DNA from 4 places in the Fictibacillus marinisediminis genome. Region 4 is predicted to be linked to each of the others. Evidence: predicted binding sites of a transcription regulator. Region 4 holds the regulator's gene; each other region holds the start of a gene.
The links. The regulator LexA, encoded in region 4, represses DNA repair genes until DNA is damaged. The targets are predictions, from matches to a motif close to CGAACATATGTTCG.
Positions count from the first base shown of each region.

Region 1: LCY76_RS08640 (WYL domain-containing protein) is a predicted target of LexA. The motif match lies at 1,793-1,806, and genes of this name have one in related genera.
Region 2: LCY76_RS20945 (YolD-like family protein) is a predicted target of LexA. The motif match lies at 1,251-1,264, and genes of this name have one in related genera.
Region 3: LCY76_RS22805 (Y-family DNA polymerase) is a predicted target of LexA. The motif match lies at 1,901-1,914, and genes of this name have one in related genera.

Region 1 covers NZ_JAIWJX010000002.1:1,578,399-1,581,577, reverse strand. Annotated here, with positions in the region: gene LCY76_RS08655 (GGDEF domain-containing protein) at 1-183, opposite strand, end outside; cyclic di-GMP riboswitch class I at 301-387, opposite strand; gene LCY76_RS08650 (serine/threonine-protein kinase) at 466-1,104, opposite strand; gene LCY76_RS08645 (YhjD family protein) at 1,158-1,526, opposite strand; gene LCY76_RS08640 (WYL domain-containing protein) at 1,549-1,752, opposite strand; gene LCY76_RS08635 (STAS domain-containing protein) at 1,866-2,699, opposite strand; gene abc-f (ribosomal protection-like ABC-F family protein) at 2,778-3,179, opposite strand, start outside.
Region 2 covers NZ_JAIWJX010000002.1:4,000,627-4,003,805, reverse strand. Annotated here, with positions in the region: gene tagU (polyisoprenyl-teichoic acid--peptidoglycan teichoic acid transferase TagU) at 76-1,017, opposite strand; gene LCY76_RS20945 (YolD-like family protein) at 1,288-1,623, shown strand; gene LCY76_RS20940 (S8 family serine peptidase) at 1,708-3,141, opposite strand.
Region 3 covers NZ_JAIWJX010000004.1:15,333-18,511, forward strand. Annotated here, with positions in the region: gene LCY76_RS22800 (hypothetical protein) at 1-529, shown strand, start outside; gene LCY76_RS22805 (Y-family DNA polymerase) at 604-1,863, opposite strand; gene LCY76_RS22810 (aminoacyl--tRNA ligase-related protein) at 2,049-3,155, opposite strand.
Region 4 covers NZ_JAIWJX010000002.1:2,026,794-2,029,972, forward strand. Annotated here, with positions in the region: gene cysI (assimilatory sulfite reductase (NADPH) hemoprotein subunit) at 1-1,083, shown strand, start outside; gene lexA (transcriptional repressor LexA) at 1,149-1,769, opposite strand; gene yneA (cell division suppressor protein YneA) at 1,922-2,203, shown strand; gene LCY76_RS10905 (YneB family resolvase-like protein) at 2,211-2,867, shown strand; gene LCY76_RS10910 (DUF896 domain-containing protein) at 2,912-3,151, shown strand.

The DNA.
Region 1 (3,179 bases), 450 kb from region 4:
TATCAAGGCAGTTAACATCCATTTAAGATGCATCTGGTATTCTGAATCTGTATAGGCCAGGAAGGGAACAAACAGTTCATTCTTTTCCAGATGAAGAAGATGCCTCTCGATAATGCTGGGAATGGATTCGATATGAAGGTTATAAAGACGGCTTTTGAGGTCGGCGATGTCCGTTTCTGGCATAGGTTGGATCCCTCTATTCAATATAGTATTTAAGAAGTGACCGGCTTTGAACAAGATGTATTTGGCCGAACATAACAAAAAAAGCCATCTCCCCTGCAGGGAAATCGCTCTTTCCCCTTTGGCAACCCGGCTGCCATAGTTTCTACAAACGTTAGGCCCGCGGCTTTGCGTCCCACCTTTTCAGATGGTTTGCTCTGAGACAAAGGTCTCTTCTATTTATCCGATATAGTAATTATATACCATATAACCTATTTTTACCAACACCAAACACGAACCTTAGACCTATTTTTTCATTTTCCATCTTTTGTACCATCGATAGCCGATTCGTACACCATTCAGCACCGGATAAGGAACTCTAAGAGGGAATCTATAAAAGAACGGCTGATAGATCTTAAAATAAGCCTTTCTTAAATCTCTCCATTTATAGCATTCCTCTTTCTTGCAAAAATCTGAAACATCCACAATGATTCCCCGCCCATTAGAAATCATTACATTTTTCCCGTGAACATCCCGGGGAAAAAGGCCGCGGTTTCGAGCATAGCACAGTGCTTCATCCACGTCACGAATCACGTTTTCGGAAATTTTCACCCCTTTATGCAGGCAATCATAAAGTGTTATTCCTTCGATTCGCTTTAGGATCAAGTGGCGTTCTCCATATCCGTAACAGCGTGAATATCCAGGGTGCTCCCCCAGCTGCCGGTAAACAGATATCTCTTCAAGCAGGTCTTCATGATTTCTGCCATAAATCTTAACGACTTGGTCAGGGAAATCAGGACGGACGAAAACGGCAGCATAATTGCCGCAGCCCAGAAGCTCCCACGGTTCAGGAGCGAACAGAACTTCCACAGGATCACCGGGATTCCTGCTAATTATTTTTACTTCTTGTGTTAACTCCTCTGCTAACTGCGTATACTTTTTCATGATTCACCTGGCCCGATTCCTAAGTCTCTCGCCGAAAGCTTTGAACAGCTTTGCTATTTGCGCTCTATCAGCGTACCAAAAAGAAAATGTTTCATCAGCAATTCTGCTTTATTTCGAAGATGGACGTTCGGGAATCTCATAACTTCCTGATATCCCCGGATAAAAATCTGATATTCTGTGATGTCATCCACTGGCCTTCCATCCGTTACTTTAATTTTACGGGCCATCATTTCTTTTTTCACATCTTTTAATTCAAAACTGATGGCATTCATCACATTCTCGATGAGTGTGACATACGGCTGCCTTAATTTGAAAGGAGAAACGGCAATCACTTTTAAATCACGGTTAAAGATGGTAAGCAGCATAGGATACATAATATATTTATCTACTAGTATACGATCTCTTTCATCGCCATATAACATTTTTGTTCCTCCCGATCGCCGTTCAGGCCGTTTTTCCGGCAACCGACAAAATATTAGACAGCTTAAACGTACGGATTTGTTTTCGAAGACAGCAATAGGCGGTTAACGTTTCTCCTTCACAAGAAATCGGAAAAACGTAACGCTGAGTAAACTGCCCGCCGCCAGACTGATAGATCATCATAAAGGGAGAACGTTCAGACACACAACGCATCAGCAATCGATTCATTTTAGCCACCGCCTTACCATTTATTTATTCACAGTATATGCGAACAAACGTTCTTTATGCAACTAGAAAAATATGCCTATCCTTAGTAAGGATAGGCATATACCCTAATAATATTACACGCTTTGCAATAATCCTTTCTGTCCCAGTGCCTGATGAAGGCTTCCTGCGATGGAAAATCCCTCAAAGCTAATTCCCAGAGCAACAACGGTCTGAGCAAGTTCTGGCCGCATGCCTGTCAATGTTACATCCACACCGAGAAGCTTTAAGGATGTAATCACTTGAAAAAGGTTATGGGCGACCATCGTATCAATGATTGGAACACCTGATAAATCAATATAAAGGTGCTCAATCTGCATCTCCATACATTCATTAAGAGCGATCTCCATGATCAATTTCGAGCGGTGTGTATCAATGGGACCGACGAGAGGCAGGACCCCGACCGTCTGCGTAAGGCGGACAACAGGAACAGACAGCTCTTCAAGTGCATCTCTGGCCAAGTCGAGCAGATGATGATTATAGTCCACATAGGCCACGCTGAAAGAATAAACCACCTTATCCAATAATGGATCAATAATAGTCACAGCCTTCATGACTGTATGGTTATCGTAATCATTTCTTTCCACTTCTTTTCCAATGAATTCCCAGATGATCGTCCGGTAAAGCCGTGTAGAATCGAGGGCTGTATCAAGGGACAAATTGATTTCTACCGCAATTTCCCCGCTTTTTTTTCCCCATTCTAAAAATCTTTTTTCTGATTGTTCGAGGTTTGAGAATAATGCTTCACCGATGAATTGAAACAGTTCAATGCGCCAATCGATTAAAAGCTGCTTTTGCTGGTCATTCGGCGGATTGATCCCATTCTTTATCCGATTCTGTGTTACGGCCTCAGCAAGTTCCACTTTATGCTGAACAATGCGGTCTCCCAGAGCTCTTAAGTCCTTGTCCATCGTCTACCCCTCTATCTCTCATATCGTTTATATTGTCCTATCATCATACACTATCGCAGGCTTACAATAAACGATTTCCTACCTTTGAAGCCGAGCCTCATCATAAGTGCCTAAATATTCTTTGATCTCTCCTTCATGAACCCAGGCCACACGGTTGAAGAGCTTATTTAAGAAATACCGGTCATGCGATACAGCTACCACAGTTCCGTTATATTCTTCCAGGGCATCCTCCAGGACTTCACGTGAATCAATATCCAGATGGTTGGTCGGCTCATCAAGCAGCAGCAGATTGACATCCTGGTTGACGAGCTGTGCAAAGCGAAGGCGGGTATTCTCTCCTCCGCTTAAATCCCTCACCTTCTTGAACACGGACTGTCCATAAAATAAAAACTTGGCAAGCAAATGCCTTGCTGTCCCTTCATCAACAGGAACAGCTTCGCGAAAAGCAGACAATACCGTTTCATCCGGGTGACTGTTCAG
Region 2 (3,179 bases), 2.0 Mb from region 4:
CTGTAAAATAATTCTATATCAATAGTTTAGCATAAAAAAAGCAGCGACCCTCCTGCAAGGATCACTGCTATCGTCTTAAAGTTCAAGCTGTTCTTTTAACGTGGTTTGAATCTTGGTTTTCTCGTCTTCCGGCACAACGAGGTAGTAGATGCCGCCGATTCGCTGGCCTTGGCCTTTGATCTCTATGTTTTCTACATTTTTGCGAGCGCCTTTATACTTCGATTGAATGTCTTTCATTTCGTCAAACGTCATGTTTGTTTTTACGTTAGTGCCGACTACGTCCAGAATGTCGCCCATTTTTGTAACCGAAGAAATTTGTGCTCCTTCGTTTATGATTGCGCTGATCACCTGGCGCTGGCGTTCGTTACGGCCAAAGTCACCCTGTGGATCCTGTTTTCTCATACGGGTATAAGCAAGTGCTTCTTTTCCGGACAGCTTCAGTTCGCCTTTAGGGAACGAGTAGCCATCGTAATTAAACGCCAGACGTTCGTTATCTACAGTGACGCCTCCTAAGGCATCAACGATTCCTTTGAAGCTTTCCATGTTTACTTTCAAGAAGTAATCGACTGGTACGTCGAGGAAGTTTTCTACTGTTTTGATCGCCATTTTCGTACCACCGAATGCGTACGCATGGTTAATTTTATCTTCCTTGCCTTTTCCAACGATTTCTGTGCGCGTATCACGCGGGATGCTGGTCATTACCATTTTGTTTGTATTCGGGTTAACGGTGACAAGAATTAGCGTATCGGATCGGCCGCGGTCACCTTGCCGCTCATCGACACCCAAAATCAAGATAGAAAGCGGGTCGCCTTTTGAAGGAGTAAGCTCTTTCTTTCGTTTAGAGGAACCGTCCCATGTTGAGTTGTCGTGCATTTTGTTGGCCGTATTCTTAACGGAGCCATAAACATAGTAGAAACCGCCTGCTCCAATGAGCAATAACACGCCTAGAATAATGAGGGTAGTCTTTAGTCCACTGCGTTTCTTCTTGCGCTGCTTTTTAGCTGAACGTCTGTCCATTTCATCAACCTCTTCATTATAATAAAAAGCCATTAATGATCGTATTTATCCAATTTCAATATCTTTTTTAATATAACAGAAAATGACAGGTTTGTTTAAAAATATTTTAAAATTTACACATTCCTCAGGATTGGTTGGAGTCTAAGGTTGGGCACTTCATTAGGCTGGTTGCCTTCAATTTACAAGTTTCCGCAAATGACATGCATTACTTGTCATTTATTTTCAGTATAAACCGAACATACATTCGCATATAATAGGGTGAGGAAGGTGATGAATATGCTTCGGGATCGCGGAAAGATGAAATGGCAAGGGATGTTTATGCCTGAGCATGTGAAGGGTTTAAGGGAGTTTGACTGGGATCATAAAAAGAAGACAAAACCAGAACTGGATGAACAGCAATACGAGCTGATGGAGGAGACGATCTGTGAAGCGATGGCTGAGGATTTGGATCTGTGTATGACCATTTTTGAAAAAGGGGACTTCCATTTATTGATCGGGAAGGTCCATTATGTAGATTCCTATAAAAAACAGCTGCGCGTCGTAGATTTCCACCATGAGGTCCATCGAGTGAAGATGTCTGATCTGGTGGATGTGAAAGTAAAATAAGTAAGAGTAAATTTGGTGCCATAAATTTGGTGCCAGGCACCGCTCTTTGACATATGTCAAAAGCGGGTGCCTGGCACCAATTTTTTATTTCGTTAATGCATTATAGATGTTGGCTTCTCCAGACCCGAATAGCGGATCTTGTCCCACTTTTCCGAGATCGACAGCTGTCTGGCGCAGCTTGGCCTGAACTTGTGCTGGCGAATATTCAGGATGCTGTGATTTGATGACCGCTGCGATACCGGCTACTTTCGGTGCAGCCATGGAAGTACCGTGAAGAAGGGCATAACCTTTTAAGTTTCCTGTTACATAGGGTGTCAGATAGGTTGGCCAGGTTGAGAACGCGCGGTACATAAAGTCACGCTTATCAAGATAATTTCCTTTTGGATTTTGGCGATATAGGGCATCGTATGTTGGGCCATTGTCGCCGCCAGGAGCTGCTACATCAATCACACTTCCGTAGTTGGAATAGAACGCAATTTTGTCGGTAGACCACTCGTTGGAAGAGGATACCGTGACGACTCCAGGAACCTGTGCAGGTGCTACACGGGATGGCCCTTTAATATCCAATCCGTACGTTTCCTTCCAGTAAGCCTGCATGTCATGGATGTCGTTCAAGTTGCGGGAGTCATTGCCGGCAGAAACGACAACCGTCACACCTTTTTGCGTAGCGTACTGCATGGCACGGTGATAAGCCACCATGGAAGCGGAATCGCCTTTGTCGCCAAGATTGTTTGCCATCCAGCGCCATCCGCCAAGGCTCATGTTGATGACCTCAACTCCATCGTTCGCTGCAGACACGATTGCATCGGTAATCCATGATTGCTGTGCACCGCCTGTAGCACCGAAAACCCGGTACGAGCGTACGGTTAAGTTCGGGCCAACGCCGTAAACTTTACCGTTACCAGCAATGGAACCGGCTACGTGAGTTCCATGGCCGTTCTGGTCCCAGGCATCTTTCGTGCCAGGCACAAAGGTTTTACTGCCGGCAAGATCGGCATTTGCTTTTAAATCAGGATGATTAAAGTCCATACCAGTGTCAATGATCCCGACGACGGTATTATGGTTTCCTTTGTTGATGTCATAGGATTTAAAATCGTTCGTGATCTTCTTTATATCCCACTGGAGATCATGGTAGTTTTGGTTCGGATCGTTCCAGTCGGGCTGCGGAATGGATGTAATGGGTTGTCCGTCAGCTGGATTTGGATCGTCTTCCAAATAAACTTCCAATTCTTTGTCCGCGGCTTGTACATTTGAATCTGCCTTCACTTTGGCAAGAAAATCAGGGGAGGATGATTTGGCTTCTACAACACCAATTTCCTCAACGACACGTTCCACAGAACCGCCGGCTTGTTCAATTTTTGCAGAAAGGTTGGAAGGGACGTTGTTGCCTTTATACGTTAGAAGATAATGCACCTGTGAAGCTGATTCCTCAGCGCTGGCAGGCTGGGAAACAAGTCCCGAAAACAGTGAGAATGACAGGGCTGAGCACATTGAAAGTACAGCAAGCTTTTTCTTCAAATTTCTATCCCCTTTTCATCAATATTAGACTTCAGTTA
Region 3 (3,179 bases), on a different contig from region 4:
AGAAATTATAGGCGTTCTTGAACCTGCTGAACCTCAATCTGGTTATGACTCTCCAGATACTGGGCTGGAAATCGCCCTTAACAGCATAAAAATTGAAGGTGCAGCCGGGGCTAAAACTTATACCGTTAAATACAGAGAGGATAACTACAATTATGATGATTTAAATGCTGGTCAGTTTAAAGTTTATTATAAAGATGGTACCTCTGTTGTTTTAGATGGAGATGCTACAGTTCTAGCGGGTGACACAAGGCAAGCTAGTGTAGTATTCTCAGACAATAATGGGTCTGAAGCCTATCTTATTGAATATGGCATTGGTTTAACCGATAATACACCTATTGCACTTGGAACCGTATTTTGGAAGGTCCAGCCAGTTGAAGACCCGGATGAAGAATATAATGATGATGACGGATCTTACGACGATGGAACAGAAGATGACGGCACCACTGATGATGGCACCGGCGATGGAGATACAGGTGGCGATAATGGCGGTGATGCAGATCCATTTGATCCTGGGAACTTTGGTGAATAACGGGAATGCACTTTCGTTTTTAGGGAGTTCTTATCGGCCTCAATAAAGAAGAGCTTGGCGTTTTGCCAAGCTCTTTATCCTTTATGTCCACCGATTAATTTACTTCTGTGAATAGCTGTCCCTGCTTGGGTAAAAGAAACCCCTCTTAATAAAGAAGCAGAACCATGTTTCCTTCTGATTTCATCCATCGTATAACCAAGCCGGGATCGTTTAGGATTATCCAAGTCAAACAATGATAGCTGTATTTCGGAATCATCTACAATATTCAAAAGTCTGACATCAATACTTCTGACTACATCACCATTATAAAACTTCTCAAACAATTCAAGACAGACCTTATAAACATCCATCGTAATGTTTGTAGGTTGATCGATTGTTTTTGATCGATTGAATCCGCCGCCGAATGAATCTTTGGAGTATCCGATACCTAAATTTATTGTTCGCCCCGCTTTACGAGCAGACCGTGTTCGCCTGGCTATTTCTTCGCAAATTTCTAAGATTACATGTTTTACTTCTTCTTTATCTGAGTAGTCCCTTAATAAAATTTGGCTTTTTCCGAAACTGATTTGACCCATCATAATAGGAGCACCTAGATCGCTATGATCAATACCGTGCGCGTGGTAGTAAAGCTGGTTTCCCATAATTCCAAAATTCTTCTCTAATAGTTCTAAGGGGTAGTGGGCTAAGTCACCGACTTTAACAATTCCCATTCTGTTTAATGTGTTTTGTGTTTTTTTACCGATACCCCACATTTCAGAGAGCGGGGTAACCGGCCATAATTTCTGAGGCACTGATTCATATGTCCACTCCGCGATTCCTTCTGTTGTTTTTTTAGCCTCAAGATCCAAACATAGTTTGCTGAGCAACATATTCTCACCAATTCCAATCGCAACTGTGAGCCCTAACTCTTCAAATATTTCCGTTTTTATCCTTCGTGCGATCGACCATTTGTCTCCAAAAATGCGCTCAACCGGATTTACCCGTATGAACGCTTCATCTATGGAATAAATGTGTAAGTCTTCTCTAGATGCAAAACGATGAAGAATTTTAGTTACTGCCATAGACATATCAAGATAGTACTTCATTTCTGCATTAACAATGTGAATTTCTTTATGTTGTGGAATCTCAAACAAGCGACTTCCTGTTTTGATGCGATATTTTTGTTTCATAAGGGGAGTAGCTGCTAATACGACACTTCCTTGACGATCGGTAGCTCCAACAACAGCTAAATAGGTGGTTAAAGGATCTAAGCCTCTTTTTATACATGAACATGAAGCATAAAAGCTCTTTAAGTCAATGCATAAGATGCTCTCTCTTTTTTTATAATCCATAATAAACACTCTCCAGAACGTATGTTTTATTTATTATATGCGAATATACGTTCTTATACGCTGGAAAATATAACTGTATTGGAATTATTTAGTAAAAGAAGGTATTTAATAATTAAATGAAGGGTGTACTAATTGATAAATTCTAAGAATAAGAGGATGCGCAGATGGTGCTTGAAATTTAAACTAGTTTATACAATAAGATTACGTATCAGGGACGGCCACCCTTTTTTGTCAGAGCCATAATGATACAGAAAAGCTTGTACCCAACGGTCAAGCCCAAAGGCCACACAGCCAGAAAAAAGGGAAGGAGATTCTTTGTTTAATTGGAATGCATCGCAGAGCATTGTACCACAATGGTTACCGGATGCAATGGATACATGAATGTCCTCATTTGGAGAAAAAATGATTTCATATTTCGTATTGTCTGCAATTTGATAAAACTTTTTATCTTGATTCTCATGTAAAAAAAAGGGATCGTTCGAGGTGGTGAGATATCCTCGAAGACCCAAATCCTCAAAAAGATCCCAAACATCACTCAGTAACTGCATCCGAACGTTTTTCACGTCTTTGTCAGAGCCAACAAAAACAATTTCTCTCATTGTGAATTCCTGCAATCTCGTAGGAGACAATCGGTGAGGATGTTCATGTCGATAACATCTTCCTTTGGCAGAATATAACTGTAAGAGCTCTGGATTCGACTGAGAGGCCAACTCCTCATAAACATGGTAACAGATACAGGGTTGTAAGAAGTGGTCGGTAGTTTTAAAGAGATGATTCGTGTCTTGATGACTCTGAGATAATTTTCGATACTGTGTAAGGATATCAAACTCATGAGGAATTTCACTTAAGCGATACAAACGTTGGGGGAAACATTTAGCATATCCACTTACATGCATACTTTTGTTGGAGAGAAACGAGGGATAGTGTTTAAAAACCACGTGATGTTTTTTGGCAATCTGACATATTAACCGGTCGAAGGCTTCCTCTAGAAATGAACTGTCGCCTGTCAATATGGCACCAGTGGAAGAATGAACAAATGAACTATGGTAGGAGGGAATATGCATTGTATTGTCCTCCAACACTTTTTGCTTAAGGGTTGGGTTGGTGGATGGCTGGGTAAAATATCTTTTGATCTGTTTTTTCACTTCTCGATGATTTAAAGTATCCACAATTAACATCTGATCGTTGACTTCGATGTGAAGGATACTTTCAGAGAGGTAGTAGAGATTTTCCAGATCACCGAGAACACGTTCCCGGTTTGTATTTAGTTTTTTTAAAGGAATATAAAGTAACATATTAATCCACCTACCTTAAATAAT
Region 4 (3,179 bases):
TTGCCGCGTAAATTTAAAATCGGCATTGCAGTTCCACCCTCCAATGATATTGATGTCTTTTCACAGGACCTCGGTTTAATCGCCGTCGTAGAAGATGGGAAGCTAATTGGATTTAATGTGTCCATTGGTGGAGGCATGGGAATGTCACATGGAGATAAAGCAACCTATCCGCAGTTGTCAAAAGTGATTGGGTTTTGCGCACCGGACCAGGTTCTTGAGGTGGCTGAAAAAGTCATTACCATTCAGAGAGATTATGGAAACCGTTCACAGCGTAAAAACGCCCGCTTCAAATATACAGTCGACCGGTTAGGTCTTCAAACCGTTAAAGAAGAGCTGGAAAACCGTTTAGGCTGGAGTCTGGATGTAGCGAAAGACTTTTCATTTGAAGATAATGGAGACCGGTATGGCTGGGTACAGGGTGTGCAGGAGAATTGGCATTTTACTCTGTTTGTTGAAGGCGGCCGTATCGCGGATTTTGAAAACTACAAGCTGATGACCGGTTTAAGGGAAATCGCTAAGGTCCATACAGGGGAATTCCGTTTGACCGCCAACCAGAACCTTATAATTGCCAATATTACGAGAGAGAAGAAACAAGAGATTACAGAGCTGTTGGAACAGTATGGAATGCTCGACAGCCAAAATGTTTCTGCGATCCGGCGCAATTCCATGGCATGTGTAGCCCTTCCTACTTGCGGTCTAGCCATGGCGGAGGCAGAACGCTATCTTCCGGTGCTAATGAACAAGATTGATAACATAGCTGAAGAAAACGGCTTGAGAAACGAAGAGATTACCGTTCGGATGACGGGTTGCCCCAATGGATGTGCCCGCCATGCGCTAGGTGAAATTGGGTTTATCGGTAAAGCGCCAGGAAAATATAACATGTATTTGGGTGCAGCGTTTGACGGCAGCCGATTAAGCAAAATGTATCGTGAAAACATAGGAGAGGAAGAGATTTTAAAAGAATTGAAGATGCTGTTCCCTAGATTTGCGAAAGAACGCGAAGAAGGCGAACACTTTGGAGACTTTGTGATTCGTGCGGGCATTATAGAAGCAACGACGGACGGTACAAACTTTCATAACTAATATAATCCTTATAACTAAAACAGCGACCCTGCCATGCTTGCGGGGTCGCTGTTTTTTGCTTTTCTTTATTGAAGTGTTCGATATACACCGATTACTTTACCAAGGATGGTCACGTTTTGCAGCAAAATTGGAGATAAAGCGGCGTTTTCCGGCTGCAGGCGAATGTGGTCTTTTTCTTTAAAAAAGCGTTTTACAGTCGCTTCATTTTCTTCTGTCATGGCCACAATGATGTCACCGTTTTCAGCTGTTGGCTGCTGCTTGACTACCACGAGGTCCCTGTCGTAGATGCCAGCTTCTATCATACTGTCTCCTTCTACAGTTAACATAAAAACATTATCGTCGCCTACAACATGTTCTGGCAATGAAAAATATTCATCAACGTTTTCGATTGCTGTAATCGGTGAACCCGCGGTAACTTTACCGATGATCGGTACATTAACGGATCGCGTTCTGGTTATGATCTGATCTGATTCGAGGCCGAGCACTTCAATGGCCCTGGGTTTGGTAGGATCACGCCTGATCAGCCCCTTTTTCTCAAGTCTGGATAAATGGCCGTGTACGGTTGAGCTTGATGCCAGTCCAACTGCTTCACCGATTTCCCTGACTGATGGTGGATAGCCTTTCGCATTTACTTCTTCTTTAATAAAGTCCAGGATATCGATTTGCCTTCTGGATAATTTTGTCATGATTACACCTCATTCACTGAATACTCTTGAAAAAAGTATAGCATGCAGGAACAAGATATACAAACATAAGTTCGAAAAAAACCCTTGTAAAGAACAGGTGTTCCTATTATAATGAAAATTAATAAGAACACATATTCGCAAAGGGGAGATATATGATGAAGGGATTTTCACCGGTATTTATGCTATTATCTATTGTTGCAGCAGGTTTTATTATGTTCGCTTATCAGTCTCACGCAGAAGGATCCAGAGAATATATGGAGATTACCGTTAATAAAGGTGATTCACTTTGGGAGATCGCCGAAGAATATACGAAGGACAAAGGTTCAAATTGGGAATTTGTCAACTGGGTTGAAAAGAATAACGGAATACAGGCAGGAACCATTACCCCAGGACAGAAATTAACAATACCGATCAAGGCAGAAGAAAACAGGTGAGGCACAATTGAAATCGATCATTTATTGCAGAGTAAGCACCGAAAAGGAAGAGCAGACATCCTCTTTATCCCGGCAGGAAGATGAATTGAGACAGCTGGCAGTCAGCCATGGGTTTGGCATTGTCTCTGTCATAAAAGATAGAGAAAGCGGATACAGCCTGGAACGGGATGGTTTGTTTGAGGTGATCGAGCGGGCCCAAAACGAAGAATTTGATGTTCTTCTTGTAACGGATGATACCCGCTTGGGCAGGGGGAACGCCAAGATCGTTCTTCTTCACGAACTTCAGAAGAGGAACATTAAAGTTTATACCTTCAGCAGCCAAGGGGAATACCATCTTTCCGAAGCAGAGTCTATGGTGCTTGAAATCGTTGCCGTTGTAGAGGAATATCAGCGCAAGCTACATAACTTAAAGATAAAAAGAGGAATGAGGAAGGCTGTTCAAAAAGGCTATAAACCACAAAAGAATTTAAAGAACATCCATCATGGAGGAAGAGACCGGAAGGTGCTTCCGGTTGATGAAATCATCCGGCTTAGAGGAATGGACCTTACGTTTGCAGAAATTGCCGTTACGCTAAGGGGTTTTGGATATGAAGCATCAAAAGCGACAGTTCACCGCAGGTATAAGGAGTATTTAGAAAGTGCTCCGACTGGAAACTCTACTTAATATTCGTTACGATAGGAATATCGAAGAAAAAGGAGAGGTGTTCCATGCTTACACCAGATAAACTGGAACGGATAAATTTTCTTGCCAAAAAATCTAAACAAGAAGGTTTATCAACAGAAGAAGCCAAAGAACAAAAGCAATTAAGGGAGGAGTATCTGAAAAACGTCAGAACTTCTTTTCAAAATAGATTGCATTCATTGAAGATCATTGACCCGGAAGGCAATGATGTAACACCGGATAAACTAAAAGAAAGTAAAAAAAGCCAGAACAATATGAAGCATTAAGGAAAAAGTCCTGATTTCAGTTCAAAGA